DNA from 4 places in the Paenibacillus sp. JNUCC32 genome. Region 2 is predicted to be linked to each of the others. Evidence: riboswitches for the same ligand, from Rfam matches in the RefSeq annotation. Region 2 holds a riboswitch; each other region holds the start of a gene.
What was found. Region 2 has a riboswitch for cyclic di-AMP ahead of JNUCC32_RS06245 (C40 family peptidase). Riboswitches for the same ligand answer to the same signal wherever they lie in the genome.
Positions count from the first base shown of each region.

Region 1: linked by a shared signal. The riboswitch ahead of JNUCC32_RS24615 (C40 family peptidase) and the one ahead of JNUCC32_RS06245 (C40 family peptidase) in region 2 are both predicted to bind cyclic di-AMP.
Region 3: linked by a shared signal. The riboswitch ahead of JNUCC32_RS22980 (hypothetical protein) and the one ahead of JNUCC32_RS06245 (C40 family peptidase) in region 2 are both predicted to bind cyclic di-AMP.
Region 4: linked by a shared signal. The riboswitch ahead of JNUCC32_RS29770 (TrkH family potassium uptake protein) and the one ahead of JNUCC32_RS06245 (C40 family peptidase) in region 2 are both predicted to bind cyclic di-AMP.

Region 1 is NZ_CP062260.1:5,573,619-5,579,033, forward strand. Features, by position in the region: gene JNUCC32_RS24605 (M1 family metallopeptidase) at 1-1,568, shown strand, start outside; gene JNUCC32_RS24610 (hypothetical protein) at 1,580-2,407, shown strand; cyclic di-AMP (ydaO/yuaA leader) riboswitch at 2,754-2,889, shown strand; gene JNUCC32_RS24615 (C40 family peptidase) at 2,894-3,367, shown strand; gene JNUCC32_RS24620 (GNAT family N-acetyltransferase) at 3,874-4,374, shown strand; gene JNUCC32_RS24625 (c-type cytochrome) at 4,536-4,892, shown strand; gene JNUCC32_RS24630 (4a-hydroxytetrahydrobiopterin dehydratase) at 4,993-5,307, opposite strand; gene JNUCC32_RS24635 (hypothetical protein) at 5,415-5,415, opposite strand, start outside.
Region 2 is NZ_CP062260.1:1,346,503-1,351,917, forward strand. Features, by position in the region: gene JNUCC32_RS06225 (leucyl aminopeptidase family protein) at 1-192, shown strand, start outside; gene JNUCC32_RS06230 (copper homeostasis protein CutC) at 223-909, shown strand; gene JNUCC32_RS06235 (ROK family protein) at 945-1,898, shown strand; gene JNUCC32_RS06240 (hypothetical protein) at 2,204-2,731, opposite strand; cyclic di-AMP (ydaO/yuaA leader) riboswitch at 2,994-3,127, shown strand; gene JNUCC32_RS06245 (C40 family peptidase) at 3,131-3,607, shown strand; gene JNUCC32_RS06250 (stalk domain-containing protein) at 3,727-5,001, opposite strand; gene JNUCC32_RS06255 (2Fe-2S iron-sulfur cluster-binding protein) at 5,226-5,415, shown strand, end outside.
Region 3 is NZ_CP062260.1:5,183,800-5,189,214, forward strand. Features, by position in the region: gene kdpA (potassium-transporting ATPase subunit KdpA) at 1-1,080, opposite strand, end outside; gene JNUCC32_RS31860 (potassium-transporting ATPase subunit F) at 1,110-1,184, opposite strand; gene JNUCC32_RS22975 (hypothetical protein) at 1,337-1,747, opposite strand; cyclic di-AMP (ydaO/yuaA leader) riboswitch at 1,877-2,045, opposite strand; cyclic di-AMP (ydaO/yuaA leader) riboswitch at 2,585-2,757, shown strand; gene JNUCC32_RS22980 (hypothetical protein) at 2,894-3,358, shown strand; gene JNUCC32_RS22985 (proline dehydrogenase family protein) at 3,508-4,428, opposite strand; gene pruA (L-glutamate gamma-semialdehyde dehydrogenase) at 4,627-5,415, shown strand, end outside.
Region 4 is NZ_CP062260.1:6,689,503-6,694,917, reverse strand. Features, by position in the region: gene JNUCC32_RS29780 (LysR family transcriptional regulator) at 1-201, shown strand, start outside; gene JNUCC32_RS29775 (potassium channel family protein) at 238-912, opposite strand; gene JNUCC32_RS29770 (TrkH family potassium uptake protein) at 929-2,269, opposite strand; cyclic di-AMP (ydaO/yuaA leader) riboswitch at 2,333-2,477, opposite strand; gene JNUCC32_RS29765 (CPBP family intramembrane glutamic endopeptidase) at 2,768-4,456, shown strand; gene uvrC (excinuclease ABC subunit UvrC) at 4,428-5,415, opposite strand, start outside.

The sequences.
Region 1 (5,415 bases), 2.7 Mb from region 2:
CCATGACCATTACCAATGTGAAAACGACGGAAGGACTGGCCCTTACCCATCGCCTTCAATTCGTCCAACCCGATGACGGGAACATCAAGGATCACAGCCTTGTCAAACTAAGATTGCCCAAACCCATCAAGGGCGGGGAGAGCATCACCATTCACATGGAATTTGAAGTCGAGCTTCCCAAAATATTCGCGCGCATGGGTACCACCGAGAATTTTATTATGGCTGGCCAATGGTTTCCTAAAGTATCGGTCTATGAACCGGCCGGACTTCGCGGAAGAGCCGAGGAAGGATGGAATCTTCATCAATACCACGGCAACTCCGAGTTCTACTCCAACTTCGGCATTTACAGCGTTCGCATCCGGGTGCCCGAGAATTACATTGTCGCCGCGACCGGATTCCCGACCAAGCCTGCCCAAAAGTCGAACGGGGAAAAAATTTATCAATTCTATGCCGATGATGTGCATGATTTTGCCTGGTCGGCCTCGCCCAACTTTGTCACGGCCGAGGAGGCCTTCTCGGCACCGGGCGTGCCGGGCGTCCGCATCAAGCTGTATCTCGATCCGGCCCATAAAGACCTGAAGGACCGTTACTTTGATGCCGCCAAGTCGGCACTGGCTTCGTTTGGTAAATGGTACGGAACCTATCCTTATTCCACGTTGTCCATCGTCGTCCCGCCGGAGTCGGGCAACGGTGCAGGCGGCATGGAATACCCGACGCTGGTCACGGCCTTCGGGGCCAAGAACGATTCGCCGGGTTATGAGCTCGAACGGACCGTAATTCACGAGATCGCCCACCAATATTTTTACGGAATGATCGCAAGCAACGAATTTGAGGAAGCGTGGCTGGACGAGGCCTTTGCAACCTATGCAGAAGAAAGAGTGATGGAGAAAGAATACGGCATTACCTCCAACACCGCTGCTCAAGGAGCATCGATTACCTCCCCTGCCCCGCTGAAGATGGAGTCCTGGAAATACAGCTCACACGAGAACTACGCGCTGAATGTTTACACGAGAGGCAAGCTGGTGCTGCAAGGCATTGAACGGCAGGTCGGTCCACAGATGATGGGGAAAATCATGCATACCTATGCCCAGAAATACCGTTTCAAGCACCCAACCACGTCTGATTTTCAGAAAGTCGTCGAGCAAGTAAGCAAAACCTCCTGGCAATCGTATTTTGACCAATATGTATATGGAAGCCAAATGGCCGACGTCGCCATCGATGTGATCAAAACCAAAAATAAAGGCACGTCAGACCATCCGCGGTATGAATCCACGGTCAAGATTACGAGCAAGGACGGAGATATAACCGATGTGCCTATCGTGTTCGCCTTTGAAGACGGCAAAACGGTGGAGCGAACCTGGAGCGGCAAGGACGGAAAAGTTACGTACACCCTGGAGTACAGCACCCCGCTCGCCTGGGCCATGGTTGATCCGAAATACTCCATCGTTCTGGAGAATAGACACATCAATAACTATATGAAGGCAGGAATGGATCCGAAGGTGGTCACACGCTGGAATCTCAGTATTACCAAGCTTGTGGAGACGTTGTTCGGCAGCCTGTCATGGTGAGGGGGGAGCACATGAAAAGTTATGCAGGCCAAGGGTGGATCAGTGTTAAAGACCAATTATACGTCTCCATTCTGCTGTTCTTGTACCGCATGCTGTGGGGATATTGCCTGTACCGGCTTGTAAAATCGGCAGTCGTCCCCCTGCTGATGCGGTATCCGGATTCTGCCCCTAACGAGCTTAGCCGCCTGTTATTCTTCTACGAGGGCGAGATGAGTCTGTCGTTAAGCGGCACGGTCCATACCTATGGTTGGCTTCTGGCCGCTCTGCTCCTGATCCGGATGGTATGTACCCCGCTCATTCGGGCAGGCATCTTCTATAACCTCCACCAGGAGGCCAAGGGCGAGCGCGGATTATTCTTCTTCACCGGCATGCAGAAGCTATGGAAGCCCGTTACGGTATTTTATCTGATCGAACTTGTTCTTACCTTTGTGCCCGGATACTGGATTCTGCCCAAAATCCTTCCGATTCTGCTGAACGGGATCCATGAGCCGGTTCTGCTGCTTCATGCGCTGCCTCATGCAGCCGGATGGTTTCTGTACGCCTATCTGATTCGCCTGTTATTGCTCTATATGCAATTCGGCCGTACGGACAATTCCGGCATGATCAGCTCCGTTCTTGCGCTCTTCCGCCGACTGGGCACGGCTGTGCTGTTATCCCTTACCGTTGGCGGATCGGCCTGCGTCATTCTTTTGCTCCTAAGCTCGGCATCGCTCTTCTGGGCGGGATTGATTGGCTTGATTATTCAGCAAGCCTCTTATTTTCTGAATGGACTCTTCCAAATTTGGGTAATTTCCGCCCAATACCATTTGTGGCGGGATTCTTCCTCGCAGCATGCCTAATCGTTACATTTCGTTACCATCATATGATAAACAAGCTCGTAAATATGCTGTAATCGGAAGCGACACATTTCTCTCTCGGACTTGATTTTACAAAGAATAGAAGCTCATTTTTCCTCAATATTACATTTTCCGATGGCCAAATTACAAAAAAACCTGATCCCGCATGATGGGGACAGGTTTTTTTGTATAAAAATGAGCTTTCCTCATTTGCCAAATTGTTAATACTCTGCTAAAATAACGAATATGTTAGTAACAACTTTGTCATCTTTACTGTAACTTTTTGCTGGAACTATGTAATTTCGTTAAGCATGTTGGAACGTCAGACGTCTATGAATGGGTTCATCAACATTTTAAGGAGCCGAATTCCCATGATTGGGAAGCGGGGGATCCGTTTTGGGTGAATTGATCTCGCAAGAGAGGGATCATAGGGGACCTTCAACCGAACCCTTAAGCTAACCTCGCAGGCAATGGAAGGAGCTTTTTGTTTTGAAAAAGAAGTTAACGGCCATTTCTCTAGGCCTGGCCCTCGCACTCACATTAGGGACCGGAAGCGCTTTCGCCGATTCCAAATTAAATACTGCAATCAAACCAGCCATTGGTGTCTCTTATAAAACAGGTGGAACCACAACGAATGGTTTTGACTGCTCCGGATTCACCAGCTATATCTACAAGAAACTTGGTCTAAGCCTGCCGCGCACGTCTGGAGCTCAATACAAAGTCGGTACGGCCGTAGCCAAGAGCAAGCTGAAAGCTGGCGATCTCGTGTTTTTCAACACATCCGGCAGAGGTGTATCTCATGTGGGTATTTATGTTGGGGGCGGCAAATTCGCTCATTCCTCATCCTCGCGCGGTGTCATCATCAGTCCGCTGAGCCAGAGCTATTACGCCAATCGATACGTAGGTGCTAAGCGAGTCATGAGTCAGTCTACGTACAAGTCTGTAGCTGTGAACTACAATTAATTATTGGAACTTCATTGATTTATCCTTTACAAGAAGCCCTGGGCGTATGAGATTGTGCCGATCTCATCCAGCGGCTTTTTCTTTTTTCTGCCTCTGTGTATACCTTTATAACGTTTGGGACAACGAAAAAGTTCCCACTTTTCGAGAAAAAAAGAAAATTATTATGCAAATTCTCTTCGCATCCTCAAGTCATTGCATCTTCTACCCTTTATATACCCTCCTCTCCCTTCATTAAACACCCTAATGGAAAAATATTGATTTTATTTTCTGAGGACTACTACGAGCAGCGATACGTAGATGCCGAACGCATCATGAGCAATGATCAGTATGAAAAGTCGACCGGAGAATCTCCCAAGCTTCGATGTCTTATCCTCGTCCTGCCCATACATATCCGTTTGCCCGTCAAAGGAGACCTACTTCTCTTGGACGGGCTTTTTGAATGCGGCTAGAATGTTTGAGAAATGGGGTATAATTTAATTTGTAATTATGACAGGGGGACTTTGCCAATGGATGCAGCACCGATTTCATTTCATACGGTGGTCATGCGTGAAGAGCACGCGAAAGAAATATGCGCCTGGACCTATCCTCCTCCCTATAACATTTACGGTTTTCTTCCCTGGGAGCAGATGAAGGGGCTTGAGATCGAGTTTGGGGATCCGGACATCCGCCGGGAACAGTACATTTCGATTTTGGATGAACGGAAGACGCTATGGGGATTTGCCCAGCTGTTTCCGATGCATGAGGTTACGCGGATCGGGCTGGGCATGCGGCCTGATTGGTGCGGGCGGGGAATGGGTAAACGGTTTATGCAGACGATTGTCCGGGAAGCGAGGCGGAGGCGGCCTGCCGATGAGATCGACCTGGAGGTAATGACCTGGAATGAGCGCGCGATCCGTGCATACGAAAAGGCGGGCTTTCATATCACCGATACGTACGAGCGCCTTACACCGACGGGAAACGCCCTTTTCCACTGCATGGTGTATGAGCCTCCGGCAAATGAGGAATAGTAATCCTTGTCTATATGAAAAAGCACAATTTTGTGTACTTTTTATGAAGGCGCGCGGTATAGTTGCTTTTTTTGTCACAACTGGCTATGCTGTCTATGGATGTTGGTTTATAATGGAGACAAGTGCAAAAGTGCAGTATACATAGAAGGGACGATATGACGATGCAAAAATGGATCATGAGCGGATTGTTCTTCGTCGCATGTGCGTTGGCTATTGCGCTGATGTTTACGCTCCCAGGCAAGGAACAGGTAGCTCAGGAAGAGAAGCCGACTATGCCGGAAGTGACTCTGGATGCTGCCGCAGCCGAAGCCACACTGAAAGCAAGCTGCATCAGCTGTCATGGTGACCAACTTCAAGGCGGCGCTGGACCGGCTTTGAATCAAGTAGGCGGACACATGGATGCGGACGCTATCTTCAACGTTGTAACCAAAGGCCGTAAGGGTATGCCTTCCTTTAAGGATCAACTTAAGCCTGACGAAATCGCAAACATCGCGCTGTACCTTGCTGAGAAAAAATAAATCAGCTTATACGCAAAACACGCTTGAACCTGGAGAACCTCCCGGCGCAAGCGTGTTTTTACATATTGGGGAGCTATGACCGGATGGATCCGTCTCCCGTCTATTGTCCTGATTTGCCGTCCTTGGAACGGCTTTTCTCGTAGGCCTCGTTAAACTGCTGCGCTTCCTTAATATCCACAGCCGTAATGCCGCCGTCGTCCCAGGAAGTGAGACGCAGCGTAACGACTTTATAATCTATGGTGATATAGGGGTGATGTCCGAAAGCTTCCGAAATAGCTGCCACTTCATCAACAAAAGCGATTCCCTTCATGAAGGAGGAGAAGGTATACTTCCTGACGATCCATCTCCCTTGTTCAAATTCCCAACCCTCAAGCTTTTCCAGATGAGCCTCTACTTCTTGCTGCGTATAAAGCATCTTTTATCTTCCTCCCCGAAAAAAACCTATCGTAAAGCCGACTGACACGTGTATGGGCTTCTGTCATCTATTCTATTCTGCCCTGTTTCCGTTGATAACTGGAGTGAT
Region 2 (5,415 bases):
ACTTTGGCAGGCGCGATCACGGCTGCGTTGTTCATCCGTCATTTTGTGGCGGAGACCATGAAATGGGTGCATATCGATATGGCAGGCACGGTCCAGTATAAACGGGAATTCCCTCACTCCGCGGCAGGGGCTACCGGCTATGGAGCCAGGCTGCTGGCGGACTATGTGGAGAAGCAGTATCGCCCTGCATAAGCGAACCAACGACAGTAAGGAGTGAAGAACATGCTGCTTGAAATTATCGCAACATGCGTGGACGATGCCATCACAGCCGAGAAGAATGGCGCGGACCGTCTGGAATTGATCACGGCGATCACCGAAGGCGGGCTCACGCCGGGCATCGGTCTCGTGGAAGAGGTCGTGAAAGCCGTTCGGATTCCGGTCCATGTGATGGTAAGGCCCCATAGCAGATCCTTTGTGTATAACGCGCTGGATATAGCAACCATGGTTGCGGAGGTTAAGGCGATCCGCAAGGCGGGTGCGGCTGGCGTGGTCCTTGGCATGCTGACTCCGGAAGGAAAGATCGACGAGGCCGCCTTGGCCCAAATGCTGGAATGGACGGGCGATATGCAGGTGACATTCCACCGGGCTTTTGATGAATTGGAGGATCAATTCGAAGGGCTGCGTACGTTGCAGAAATATCCGGCCGTCACCCGCGTCTTGACGTCGGGAGGACCGCAGCCGGCACCGCAAGCGATCCCGAGGATTCGCGAGCTTGTGGAACAAGCCGCAGGCAGCGGGCTTAAGATATTGGCCGGGAACGGCCTGAAGTGGGAAATCATACGCGATTTCATCGACCAGACCGGCGTGAGCGAGGTTCATTTCGGCTCCGCTGTCCGGTATGGCCGATCAGGGCTGAAGCCCATTGATCCGGTTGAGCTGCGATCATTGGCTGACAGCTTACATCAATAGAAGTAGCAAACCTATCGGAAACAGGTGAACAAAAATTGCAAACCGAATTGAATGAACAGCAAGAATTTGTGGTTGGCGTTGACCTTGGGGGTACGAAGATCGCGGCAGCGCTCTTTGATTCCGAAGGACAGCTGCTGAACCGGGAGCAAATGGAGACAGCCGGAGCGCGTACGGCCGAGGAAGTGGTCGCGAGAATTACGAACATGATTCGCAGCGTGTCGGGCGGCCACCCGCTTCGAGGCGTAGGCATGGCTTCGCCGGGAACGGTTAACAGCCGGGAGGGCATTGTCATTCACGGCACGAATTTGCCGGAATGGACCAACGTCCCTCTCAAAGCCTGGATGGAACGAGATCTGAATACGGAAGTACAAGTGCTGAATGATGCCAATGCAGCCGCATGGGGCGAATATGTAAGAGGTGCCGGCCGAGGGTCGACGAACATGGTTTACGTGACGCTCAGCACAGGCATCGGTTCAGGCATCGTGCTGGATGGCAAGCTGTTTCTGGGCAGCAATTCCTTTGCAGGGGAGCTTGGGCATCATATCATTGATCCCAGCGGTCCGCAGTGCAATTGCGGCAGCCATGGCTGCTGGGAGGTGTTTGCTTCAGGAACGGCCATCGGCCTGGCAGCATCCCAGCGGATGCTTACCCAGACCAGCGTTATTTCCGAACTGGCCGCAGCCGATGGAGGCGTGAACGCCAGGCATGTATTCGAGGCTAAACGTCTTCATGACCCCGTCGCAGTGGAGGTCATCGATCGTGCCGTTTATTACATGGCGCTTGGACTGGTTAACGTCATTCACAGCTTCAACCCCGATCGCATCGTGGTTGGCGGGGGTGTGAGCAGAGCAGGCGAGCTCCTTTTCCCGCAGCTTCGGGAAATGACGGATAAGCTGGTCATGCCGTCTTATTTAGGAACCTACGAGATCGTTCCTGCGGGACTGCGGGACGATGTTGGCCTGGTGGGAGCCGCAGCCTTGTTCCAATAATACATTCGTAAAGAAAAGGCAACAAAAGCCGCCCTCAAGGGCGGCTTTCTGATTATTCATGAAGAGAGCGGGAAACGGAGCGATCATATTTGCGTAAGCGAAGTCCGTAACTTGTGACAGGTGATAGGCGTAAACCGTAAGCCGTCATCCGTTTTCACTGGAGTCGAGTTTTTGGTTTCCTATTAGGTTTGTTTGTATCCGACAAACAATAAGCGGTTGCCCGCACTTTCCCGCCCGCCGACGGAATCCGCCGGCTCCAAACCCGCACGCGAGGCGGCCTGCAGGCTTGGAGCCGGCGGATTCCGCTACTCCATGTATTTTGATGCGTCGAACGTAATCATGCTCGTATGGTTGGCATGCTCGATCAGTGAGGAGAGCCTGGTCACTTCGCGTTCCTTCTTGCGCGCCTGCGCCTGATAAGCTTCCGGATCGTATAGGGCCACGTTAAACAGCGTTACGGCGCCATCTCCGCTTCCCCGTCCGCTCTGGCGCTCCAGTTTCTTGCGGGAGCCGAGATGGGCAAGCTGTCCGATATCGCTGCGCATTTGTTTGGCGAGCTCGATCGCCTCCATGATGGTCATGTCGGAGCCGTTCCAACTAATGGTCTGCGTCGTGTTGGAGATTGCCATCAGCAGATCCAGCTTTCTGTAATCCGCTGCGGCGGCTTCGATCTCTTCCGTAATGGCATCCACGCTGCGAGCAGGATACTCCGCCGTTTCCCCTTTTTCAATGATCGTGCTGCTGTTGTTCAAGCGTTCCGACATCAATTGATTCATGAGACGATTGATTGCTGCCCGGACTGCTAAAGCTTCAGCCATCGTGATTTGACTCATAAGCGAAGGATCACCTCTTTGATTTCTTGTCTGAATATGTAAACGTTCCGAACTGCAAAAAAGTTGCATGCCCGTTAACAAAACGTCGCCGGAGGTTCGATGGAGTGTTACATAATTGTCATGAGTATGCGAGATGGCATAATGAAAAAACATGAAAATTTTCAGCCTATACGACATTGATTAACATATAGTGATAGATTTCTAGGATATTATTGACAGCATCCTTGCTTGTATACTATATTAAGAGAAGGTTACAAAATGTTAATGAATTTTGCCGAATTTCGTTTGTGAAAACGGGGGAACCGTCTTGGGTGAATTATTCTTGTACCATAGAGAGTATAGGGAACCTTCAACCGAACCCTTAGCTAACTCCGTAGGCATCGAAGGAGAGAACATATTTTGAAGAAATTTGTCATCACATTGCTTGGGTCTGCAATTATTTTTTCTTCAGGTGCCGTATCAGCTTATGCTGATCAACAACCGAATTTTCAGCATCAAGTGAAGCAATTGGTAGGAACGCCTTATAAATGGGGCGGAACAACGACAAGCGGATTTGATTGCTCCGGATTTATTCTGTATATGTTTAGAAATTTCGACATGGATCTTCCGCGCACATCCCAGAGTCAGGCTAAAGCCGGGGTTCATGTGGATCGCGAGGACCTGAGAGTCGGAGATTTGGTATTCTTCAATACAAGCGGAAGCGGCATTTCCCATGCGGGCGTTTACATTGGAGATGGACAATTTGCGCATGCTTCCAGCAGCAAGGGCGTAAGAATCAGCAAGCTTAGCGACTCCTATTACGAACCGCGTTATGTAACGGCGCGCCGTGTATTGAGCCAAGAGAACTATGCTAAACTGGTAGGAAGCGCGAGCTAATTGGAATAAGCAGTTTAGAGTTCGATACATAACCGGAAAGCCTGACAAGAGATGATCTTGTCAGGCTTTCTTTTTTATAGAAGATTATAATTTGGGATTCTGCGAAAGGATTCACTAGATTATTCTTTTACGACAGAGGCATTCACGGCGGCTTCCATGCCATTATTATAGGAACGGAACAAGCCCAGACGCCAGAAGGCGGCACCTTTCAGATCATAGCGCTTGGCCAAGCCGAGCTTATCGTCGACGGATGTGGCGGTTTCGCTGCTTAAGCTGATGCCGAGCAGGAGCTTCTGCTTAGGAACGCCTGCCTGAAGTGCCTGCTGAATGGCTTGGTCCACCAGACTGTTGGGTTCAGGAACCTGGGCTTTGGTGCCAACCGGATTGTACTGATACGCCATGACGATGAGATCATCGGCAAGGGAGGCCAGCGTCTTGTAATCATAGCCTTTATAGGCGCTGTTCAATGGCGGAACGGCTAAGGACAGAGTAATGTCGCTCGGCAATGCCGCTTTCAATTGCTTGACGTAATCATTAAGCAGCTTCTGCTGCTTCGCGGCATCCAGTTTAAAACCGAGCCCTTCGAAATCAAGCACCACGCCGCCGAATCCGTTATCCGCCACCGCGGTCGTGATGCCCTCAATGGACTTTTGGCGAAGGCTGCTGTCGCTGAGGACTTTGGTTAATTCGCCGTTTCCGTCCAAAGCGTAAACCATAAGGTACGGTTTAATCTCCCGATCCGCTGCATCCGCAACAATCGATTGCGGAGTCACGTCGCCGGCCGCCGCAGGCAGACGATACTCGTCGCCTTGAAGCGTAAACTGACCTTCCCGATCAATGCGGCTCCAGCCGAAGGCGACTGAATTCATGGATGCTACGAGATCCCGCTCTTGGAAAGATTGCAAAGCATAAAAGGCTCTTAGATGCATTTCGCGCTGCGGCGACACGAGGGAGACCGTGCGAGTCGCCTGATTCCAGCCGACATTGACGCCGAATTGGCTGCTGAACGAGCTGAGCGGAATCAGAACGCGACCTTCCCGTTGGACAGGGGGAGCGGCCAGCTTCACTTTTTTACCGTTGACGGTTGCGCTCGTGCTTCCGACTTGAAGCAGCACTTCCGTCGTTTGACCTTTCACCTCGCCAATGGCCTTCACCGTTTGCGTCTTGCTGTTCCACGTGATTTGAATGCCCAGCGCTTCACCGACCGTCCGGAACGGCACGTAAGTAACCCCTTTGTCTATCCTGGGAGCTGCATCGAATGTAAGCGCAACGTCATCCAGCTTTACCGAAATGGCAGGCGCAGCCTGTACCTGGCCGATATGGGGAGCGGTTCCGAGCAGAGATAAGGCAAGAACGGCAGCGACGGCTGTTTTTCCTAATGGTTTATGCAGCATGCTATTGTTTTCCCTCCAACCCAATAAAATAATAGAATGATTCTCATAGAATATGGAATTTGCTCTAGCATACGCTAGTATAGCAAAATTTTCATAGAGTTCCAATCGCATGATGTCATAGAATCGATAAGAGTAGGGATGTTGATTTTTTAAACTTTCCAGTATAATAATTGAAGGAATTCCTACATAACCTGATGATTGTACATGCATAGGGGGATAAAGGCGTGTTTAAATTCTGGAAAAACAAAAAGGGCGGGAACAGCGGAGAGAAATCGTCGCTCCCGGCAGCGGAAGAGAGAATGGAAGCCGTGCCGGACCGAATCATCGAGCTTACGGGCCGCGAGGTTCAGCGCAGCGTGGCCCCTGTTCTGGGCATGACGGTGCTTGACTTGGCCGAGCGGAATGAGGTGGATT
Region 3 (5,415 bases), 3.1 Mb from region 2:
CCCGCCGAGCGGCGTGAGCGTATCATGCATGTTGTTGACCGACCCGGTCGTGGCCGCGGTTGTCACCGTCGTAAACAGGGAGGATTGGGCGATCCCGAACCGGACCTCCTTGCCCTCCATGCTGCCTTGCGAGGCGTCGATGCCCAGCTGGTTTAATGCCGGGTTGCCGTTGGTTTCCGCGGCATAGTTCAAGGACAGGAAGCCGATAAACAAGGTCATCATTACCGAGAATATGATCCAGCCCTGCTTACGGCTCTTCGCGAACAAACCAAATGTGTAAGGAAGCGCCGCCCCGAGACTCCACATGGACAGAATCTCGATCACATTGGTCAGCGGGGACGGGTTCTCGAACGGATGCGCCGAGTTGGCCCCCATAAAACCGCCCCCATTGGTGCCCAGATGCTTGATCGATTCGAGCGCAGCCACCGGACCCACCGCTATTTGCTGCTCGCTTCCTTCCAGCGTCGTGACGCTGAGCGTAGGCTTCAGGGTCTGCGGCACCTGCAGCGCCACCAGCACCATCGCAATGATGAAAGCAGCCGGAATGAATACCCGGGTATGCGCCTTAACGAAGTCCTCAAAAAAGTTGCCGACGGTCGTGCCCTTGCTGGTCACCGCCCGGATAAAAGCAATCGCCACGCACAGCCCGGTCGCCGCGGACGTAAACATCATCATCGTAATGACGGCCATCTGGGCCAGATAAGACAATCCCGACTCCCCGCTGTAATGCTGAAGATTCGTATTGGTCATGAAGCTGATCATCGTATTGAACGACAAGGTCGGTTCCATATGGCCGATGCCGTTCGGGTTCAGCGGCAGCACCTTCTGCAGCCGCAGAATCAAGTAGCCCGCCGCAACCAGCACGATATTCGTTAACACAAAGCTGACGGCATATCCTTTCCATGTCATCCCCTTGCGTTCTTTCAAGCCGATCAGAGCAAAGATCGGTTTCTCCGCCCAGGAGAACCATCTGTCCGTTCCATTGCTTTCATAACGAAACACCTGATATAGATAAGTTCCCAGCGGCTTGACCAGCAGCACTAGAACGAGTATAACGATGGCAATTTGTAAAATGCCCATGACGATGCCTTCCTCCTTCAGCCGTTTCCCTAGAATTTTTCAGGGTGAATCAGCGCATAAATCAAATAGAGAAAAATAAAAATCGTGAATATCAACATGATCATCACGGCTGATCAGCCTCCGGTTCCGAAACCACGCGCCCGCACCAGGACATAAACAGCATGAGCAGTCCGTAGGTTCCTCCCAAAATGAGCACCATAACTAAATCCTGCATGAATGTAACCTCCCCTAACTCTTGTGGCGTCAGTCCAAACGCTTAGCTCATAACGGATGCCATCAGAAAGGACACCTGATGATGATTCGTATGAAGCACCACATCGGCACCCAGCCCTTTGTATATCAAGCGCGGATTGCCGGAATGGGTGATCACGTAAATCGACTCCGAGGTCCATGTCCGGCAGATCCGCAAGTAGCGGCAGCACAGATTCAAGCTGCTTTCGAACAGAAACACCTTGCTGACGGGAAACTCGGGAATGATCCAGGTCTGCTCGTCTCTTGTATCAATCAAAATGATGGGTTTGCAGCCCAGTTCTCGCAGCCTCTGCTGCTCAGCCCGGTTGTTGGCTATGGCCGCAAACGGAACACGTTTGTGAATCAGCTGGCGGACGAATTCCTCCCCTGCCTTGTTCGGCGCGGATACCAGGATGAATTCCTGTGGTTTCTCCATCTTCGTTTCTCCTCCTAAGGTCAGAAAGAGAAGGCAACAACAAAGAAGCCTGCGGAAAGAGAAGAACTCTTCCCGCAGGCTTCTTACAGGACACGGTGAAATACACCGTGGCCCAAGTCCACGACAATCGTTGCCTCTCTCGATACGCTTACGAGGTTAGCTGACGGATTCGGGCGTGAGAGTCGCCCTACCCATAGACCGTTATCTTGTCTACAGGATTCACCCCAGAGAGATCAGGTTCATCTCCCGACTGGTTCCCCCGTTCCTTTTCCATTCAAGGACTCAGCGAAAATTAAAAACGAGTAGCATGTTATTCTATTAGCCATTGACTTGTCATCCAGACTGGGCATAACAGCACAGCAACAGGAGGTCCACGCGGTGAGAGTCGCCTCTACCTTCAAATCTCAGCAAGGCCCATGGTGCCTTCGCCATCGATCCATAAAGGCTTAGGGGCAACTCTCACACTGCCTTTAGACCTTCATGAAACGGCTGCCCGTATGCCTTGGTCGTTGATGACCGTCAATTCATAGTTCGTATCATACGTCCGGCCCTGCAGGATGTAAATGTGAGCAAAAACACATCTAGCGTTATGTCGAACAGGAACCAAGCAGTATTTCGTCTTTATCTTCCGAATACTGCTCTATACTATGTATTTCTCTTGTTTTCTCTTATTTATCGCAATCCAACGAGATACCGAGATTTTGCCACGATAATAGATGACACGGCCGATTGTACGCGTTTTCTTTTACCGTTTTCATCACATTTCGGAATCTATTCGTCCCATACGGTCATTTACTTTTCGTTTCCTCCGGCGTATGATTCATCCATCTATCCGAAACACGTGATACGCCGAGCTCCCGACAGACCGGGAGACGGGGGAACCAAAGTCACCAGTCTTCGATTGGTGAATGGGGTGAATCCGCTGCGCCTAGGATCGAAGGGCCCCGCGGTAGGGTGCTCTCAGTCCGAATCCGTCAGCTAACCTCGTAGGCGCGTTGTTGAGAGAGAATACCATCCAAGCTTTGGCATAGCGGCCGCCGGAATTGGGGCTCTAACCATAAATAGGCCTGGAGAGCGGGGTTTCTCTGCTCACCAGGCCTATTTGCCGTGCATATAACATTCTTATAAAGGAGCGTAGATCATATCATGACGAAACTCATCGAGGCAGCGCTTACACCCGTCATCGAAACCGCAGTGCCTGCATTAGGTGAAGAGACTATCGGCCATATGGAGATATTTCGTTTCGACCGGGGCTCGGCCGAACGCTTTATCCCATGGAGCGATCATGGCTGGAACTGCGGCTTGTTCAAAGTCAGCTGCAAAGACGCGGCAGGATATGTCGAATATGCCCTGCCAAGCACGAGAGAATTTTCGGACCTGGTCCGCTGGGCATCCGTCTTCTCAAGGCTGAGAGGCATGTCCGTGACTGAGGCCATTCGCTATGCCCGAAAGCAGCAGCAGTGGGGACCCGCACGGATGCAACTTGCTGTATCGGCCCTCGCCGATCTGGAGATCAACCTGCATCGGCACATCACTCGAGAGCGGTTAGGCGGACTGCCGCTGGAGCGCTCCTTCCTTATGAATTGCTCGGAGGCGTATTATCATTTCTAGGGGCAGCAGCTACAGAGAGCTGCTGTACCCGTTTCCTTTGGATTGGGCACTTCTAAGCAGCCTGATGTTTTTTGAAACCATGAAGAACCCCGTCAAAAAGCCACTTATTTCATCAGGCATTTTGACGGGGTTCTGCAATCGGATCCCGCTCACTTGAACATATTTTTGAGCACCATCATCAGGTTGGCGGGCTTCTCCGCCAGGCGCCGGGTGAAATACGGGTACCACATCGTTCCGTAAGGCATATAACACCGGATACGGTAGCCGTCCTGCGCAAGCGCTGCTTGATCGTTCATCCGCAGTCCATACAGCATCTGAAATTCATAGTCCTGTTTGTCTATGCGGCTCTGCTCGGCAAATACCTTCACCCAGTCGATGATGTTGTCATCATGCGAGGCAATCGCGACGTAGGCTCCTTGGTCGAAATGCATTTTGACCAATTTCTTGTAGTTGTCAATGACCTCCCGCTTCTGCTGAAAGGCGATGGTTCCCGGCTCTTTGTACGCGCCCTTTACCAGCCGCAGATTAACGCCGGCCCTTAACAGATTCTTCACGTCCTCCTCCGTACGGAACAAGTAGGCCTGCATCACGGTCCCCACATTGGTCAGCCCCTCCTTATGAAGGCGGAGCGTCATATCGATGGTTGCCTGGGTATACGGCGAATCCTCCATGTCCAGGCGAACGAAGTTGCGGTGCTCTTTAGCCTTTCTTACCACCGACCTGATGTTTTCGTAAGCCTTCTCGGGGTTCAGGGCCATGCCCATTTGCGTCGGTTTCAAGGATACGTTCGATTGCACTTCGCGCCTCGCAATCCCTTCCACCAGCTTCAAATATTCCTCCCGGTACCCGGCCGCTTCATCCAGCGTCGTAATGCCCTCCCCCAAATGATCCAGCGTAACGAGAATGCCTTTCGCGTTCAGCCTCTCGATTTCGTCCAGCGCCTCATCCAAGGTATCGCCGGCAATGAATCGGCCAGCCAATTTCCGGCCGTACTTGATCGACAGCCATTTCACGAGTTTATTGCCGGACACCGTCAGGATCACTTTACGGTACAGCTCGGTTCCGTCCATGCGCGCGCCCCCTTTGCAAGGTAAACCAAAATGCACTCTATCTAACTCATATGCAAAAATCATGACGGCATGCAGGAAGACATACATATTTAAATAGAGGTTTTCACCAGGAGATCCTAACCATGCCACCATGACGATCCGCAGATGGACCATTGGCCTGAAGCTTCGATTCATATCATGTTAAGGAGGGGCCTCCCCATGCGAGCACCTTTTCGGAACGAACCATTTATGGACTTCAACAACGAGTGGAACAACAAGTTATACGATGCGGCGTTATCCGGGGTCGAAGCCGAGCTTGGCCAATCGTACCCCTTGGTTATCGGCGGTGCCAAAATCCATACGGAGCGTACCGCTAAGTCGGTCAATCCGTCGCGCAAGCGCCAAGTCATCGGCGTCGTGTCCCAAGCGGATACCGAGCTTGCCGAGCAAGCCATTCAGACGGCGGCGCGTACTTTTGAGACGTGGAAGCACACCGAGGCGAACGAGCGGGCTCGCTACCTGTTCAAGGCCGCGGCAATCATGCGGCGGCGCAAGCTCGAGTTCTCCGCGCTGATGACCCTCGAAGCCGGCAAGACGCGTGCCGAAGCGGACGCGGATACGGCCGAAGCGATCGATTTCATGGAGTTCTATGCCCGCGAAATGCAGCGCCTGAGCGCGCCCCAGCCGCTGACGGTCCACGAGGAGGAAGAGAATCATCTCGATTACATCCCGCTTGGCGTCGGCATCGTCATTCCGCCTTGGAACTTCCCGCTCGCGATTATGGCCGGTATGACTACGGCGGCCATCGTCTCCGGCAACACCGTTGTGCTGAAACCGGCGAGCACCACCCCGGTCATAGCCGCCAAATTCGTGCAGCTTCTGGAAGAAGTCAGCCTGCCTCCGGGTGTCGTTAACTTCCTGCCTGGTCCGGGTCAGGAAGTGGGCGACTATTTGGTGGATCACCCTTTGACCAGGTTTGTCAGCTTTACGGGTTCCCGCGACGTTGGA
Region 4 (5,415 bases), 1.6 Mb from region 2:
CCCAAATCCTATCTGAGGCCGCAGCTGCTGTCTGATAACGGGCTCGTCGACATTCATATTCCGGCACTCATCGAAACCCGGCGAACGACTTCGCTGATCTACGGTCAAGCCTCGGAGCTGAGCAAGGCGGCCAGCCGCTGGATCGAAGAAACGGAGATCCTGTTCCGCAAGCTGGAGGAAGATAAATCGAAAAAAAACTGACGATATTTCGCAATCGTCAGTTTTTTTCTACTATATTTATTTTTCGAGCATATTCACGACTTCGGACTCAAAGCGGTCCACGTTGTCATTGGAGCCGATGACGACCATAATGTCGCCGGAATTCACGACGTCCATGGCCGTCGGAGCAACGATAATGCCGGACTGTTTATTCAGCGCCACCACGCTGACGCCGTACCGGACCCTCGTATTAAGCTCGCTCAGCGTTTTTCCGTCCATGCAGTCCGTGACCGTCATCTCCACAATCAGATAATCCTTGGATAATTCGATATAATCAAGCAGGTTTGGCGTCACGAGCTGGTGCGCTACCCGGATCCCCATATCCCGTTCGGGAAAGATGACCCGGTCCACGCCAAGCTTCTCCAGCGCCCGGCCGTGCAGCACCGATATCGCCTTGGCAACGACCATCGCGACACCCAGCTCTTTCAACAGGATGGCGGAGAGGATGCTCATCTGAATGTCGTTCCCGATCGCAACGATCCCGCAGTCGAAGTTGCGGATGCCAAGCGATTTAAGCACTTCCTCATCCGTCGCGTCCGCCACCACCGTATGCGTCAGCAGCTCGCTCATGTCCTCGACGACCTCTTCGTTCCGGTCGATGCCGAGCACCTCATATCCCTGTTCCATCAGCTCCAGCGCCAGACTGGCGCCAAATCGCCCCAAACCGATGATTGCAAATTGCTTTGGTTTCATGTCTCTCCTATACCCCTTATCCAATTATCATTTTGCCTTCCGGATGACGATATAATTCTTTACCCTTTTTCGGCCCCAGTGCATAAGCAAGCGTCAACGGCCCCAATCGACCCGCAAACATCGTAAGGCTGATCAGGATCTTGCCGAACACGGTCAAATCGGGCGTTAAGCCCATGGAGAGACCTACCGTACCGAAGGCGGATGTCGTTTCGAATAGAATCTCCAGGAAGTCCCCTTCCTCTGTCGTCGACAGAATCATCGAGACGGTTAGAACGAGCAGCAGGGCCAGCAAGGCAATGGTCAGTGCCTTCAGCACCCGCTCCTGGGCCAGGCGATAACGGAACATGACGATGTCTTCCCGCCCGCGCATCATCGCGATGACCGCCCCTACCATAATGGTAAAGGTCGTGGTTTTGATGCCGCCGCCGGTTGACCCTGGAGATGCTCCGATAAACATCAGGATGACGATAAAAAATTGCGTTGCCTGTCTGAGCCCCGTAATATCTATAGTATTCGCGCCCGCCGTACGCGGCGTTACGGATTGGAATAACGCGCCGAAGAATTTTCCGCCCCAGTTCAGGGAACCCAGCGTTCTCGGATTGGTAAATTCAAATATGAGAATGACGATAAATCCGACCGCAAGCAAGGCAGCCGTCATCGTGAGCACCACCTTGGAGTGCAGGGAGAGCCTCCGCTGTTTTCGATAATCGATCAGATCGGACAGCACAATAAATCCAATGCCCCCGGAAACAATCAAGAACATCACGACGAAGTTGACTACCGGATCGTATACATACCCGGTCAAACTCCGAAAATCGCCAAACAAATCGAAGCCGGCGTTGTTAAACATCGTCACCGCATGAAAAACACCGTAATAGATCGCCCGGCCCAGCGGCATATCAAACGCCCAACGAATCGATAAAATGACTGCGCCGCAGGCCTCGATGACGAGGGAGTACAGCAATACTCTGCGTATCAGCCTTACGATGCCTTCCATCGAGGACTGATTCATCGCTTCCTGTAAGATTAGACGGTCTTTGAGCGATATGCGTCTTTTCAGAACCAAGGCGAATAAAGTAGCCATCGTCATGAATCCGAGCCCGCCGATTTGAATCAGCAGCATGATCACGACTTCTCCGAAGGAACTGAATGTCGTTCCCGTATCCACCACGACCAGGCCCGTTACGCACGTTGCCGAGGTCGAAGTGAACAAGGCGTCAGTAAATCCAAGCGGTTCGCCCGTCGTCGTCGAGATTGGCAGCATTAACAGCCCGGTCCCGATGAAGATGATGGCCGCAAAACCAAGCACGAGAATTTGAGGCGGAGACAATGTAAGCCAGTTTAATTTAGCGTTCAATCGGACACCTTCTTTAAAAAAATCAACGAAAAAAGACACTGGAAAACGCAGTGCCTTTCGGTCTGGTTCCTGTGCAACAGCCTACGAGGTTAGCTGACGGATTCGGGCATTTCCACAGGTCGCCCTATTCATTATTCCGGGAATAATGAAATTCACCCCAATTACATGGTTCCCCCATTTTCATTACGAAATTCGGCTGGAATATTCGGTTCCTTCAAGCATGATGTGATTATAACTCAATCCGTTACGTAACCCAATGCCGTTTTTCGCCCGAAATATCTTTAAAAGAGCGCGAATTGGGCATATTCAAGAATACAAGCGTAGGGTTCTCTAACGTTTTCGAAACCTTTCATTCATTTTCATCGATTTATTTCAATATTCCGATAATTGGGATAAGCTGCTTATGGCTTTCATACTATGTTATATTGACTCTATGCGTTCTTAATCAGGCATATCGAATACCAGTGGGAGTATCAACTTTCTTAGAGGAGGAATTTCATGAATCGTGCAAGAGAGCCCTTGAAGCTGAAGCCCAATCTGAAGCAGCTCATCGCGCCTGCCGCAGTCGGCCTGATTCTGTTCCTATTATTTCAGGTATTTCCGTGGGCGAATCCGGACGATGCCGAGATGGCCTCACCGGATATCATTTCCAAGGAGCAGGCTCGGCAGGCAGCTTCAAGGTTTGCTCAGGAGCATCTGCAGTTTGCGGCTGCGGACACGGACGAAGCCTTGGTTACATATCAATCCAAATCGGAACTTTACGGATATCTGGCGAAGGAGAAGAGGCTTTCGGAATATAACAAAACCTATGAAGCCAAATATCCCTATGACGTATACCGCGTTCGCTTCAGCGAGCCTGGAGGCGATGCCCTCAATGTGGACGTGCACATGCAGAATTCCGGCATCGTCGGATTCTCGTATGATTATGCCCGTTCCAGCTTTGACCGGATCGAGCTGAACAAGGGCGAGATTCAGAGGCAGATGCTGCTCGTCGTTGAGGACGGCATGACATTGGCCGAGAAGCAGGCGCTGGCGGAGCCATGGCTTCAGCGGGCGGGTTATGACCTGTCGAATCTGGAGCTGGTTACGAAGGAAGGGGAGCCCCGTCTCAAATATGTGGACCCTGAATCCAGGATCGGGGACTCCAGGCTGGAGCACCGCTTCACCTTCGAGCAGGGGAAATTGCGCTCTTATGAGCCCTCCTTCTCGGTGCCAGCCGCCCACTCTGCTTATGTCAACAAGCAGACGCAGGATGCCACCCTGCTGACGCTCGCAGGGTACGGCCTGTTCACCCTAATCCTGGGCATTCTTGCGATTGTGTACAGCGTGAAGACCAGGGCCTACACCTCATTTAAGCGCGGCCTGTTCTTATCCGCGCTGCTGTTCGTCATTCAAATGCTGAATACGTATAATCTGATTCCCGTTTTCAAATCCGAAGGCATGTCGCAAACCGGCGTGCTCGGGATGATGATTTTCTATGCCGTCTATTCGCTCGTCTTCTCCGCCCTGCTCTATTTTTCCCTTGTCGGCGGCAGCGGGCTGTGGCATAAAGAAGACGGACTCAATCCATGGCCGCGTGCCAAAGAACCCGGATACGGGCATTACGTGCTGGACAGCATGAAGCTGGGGTATATGTGGGCCTTCATCCTGCTTGGCGTCCAATCCGTCATCTTTATCGGTCTTGGTCTGACCCTGAATACATGGTCCACCACGGATGCGACGCAATCGCCTTACAACATGCTGTATCCTTGGCTGTTTCCGTTGATGGCCTGGCTGGCCGGCATATCCGAGGAGGCCGTGTACCGGCTGTTCGGCATCAAGATGGTGAAAAAGATCGTCCGCAACACCTTTGTTGCAAGCTTGATCACCTCGCTTATCTGGGCACTGGGACATACGCTCTATCCGATATACCCCGTGATCTCCCGGCCGATTGAGCTGGTCATCATCGGTTTGCTGTTCAGCTACATCTTCTTGAAATACGGGTATTTGGCGGCGATGTTCTCCCATGTCATCTTCAACAGCATCCTGATGGGCATCAGCCTGATCATGCTCAAGGATGCAGCCAACTTGCTGACCGGCGCTTTTTACATGGTGCTTCCGGCGATTGTCGCCTATGCGATTTACCGTTTCAACCCGACAAAAAAAGAGAAGCCGTATGTCACGACTCCTCCTCACGAAGTGCATTAAGAATATCCGTTGCTAATTTTTCACCGATGGAAAGGGGCTTGAAGTCTTCGACTGAAGCCTCTTTTATTTTTTTGACCGAGCCAAAATGCTTCAGCAGCATTTTGCGGCGCTTCTCCCCGATGCCTGGGATCGAATCCAGCTTGGACGTCACCATCGATTTCCCGCGCTGCTCGCGGTGGAAGGAAATCGCGAAACGGTGAACCTCATCCTGAATGCGCTGGAGCAAATAGAACTCCTGGCTGTCCCGAGGCAGCGACACCGGCTCCGGCGGGTCTCCGACCATCAGCTGCGCCGTTTTATGCTTGGCATCCTTCACAAGCCCGCAGACCGGGACGAACAGCCCCAGTTCATTCTCCAGCACGTCGATGGCTGCTGAGATCTGTCCCTTCCCCCCATCGACGACAATGAGGTCCGGAAGCGGCAGATTCTCCTTCAATACACGCTCGTACCGCCGCCGGATCACTTCACGCATCGTATCGTAATCGTCCGGCCCCTGCACGGTACGAATCTTATATTTGCGATATTCCTTCTTATCCGGTTTCCCGTTGGTGAATACGACCATGGCCGATACCGGATTTGCGCCCTGGATGTTCGAGTTATCAAACGCCTCGATCCGGTTCAGCGACTGGAGGCCGATCACCTCGCCCAGATTGGCCGCTGCAACCGAGGTCCGTTCTTCATCGCGCTCAATCAAGCGGAATTTCTCGTCCAGCGACACCTTCGCGTTATCCGACGCCATGCCGACCATCTGTTTCTTCAAGCCCCGCTGCGGCACGTGAACCTTCACGCCCAGCCATTCCTGCAAGGCGGCAGCGCCCCCGGCAGCATCCACGAGGCCAGCGGCCTCCGCCTGCTCAGCTTGGGCTTGGACAAGGACTTCCTGCTGTTCTTCGGATGTATCCGCGGTCAGCTTCTTCTCCGTTTCCGCGGCTTCGTCTGCGTTCCGGGCACCCTGATCC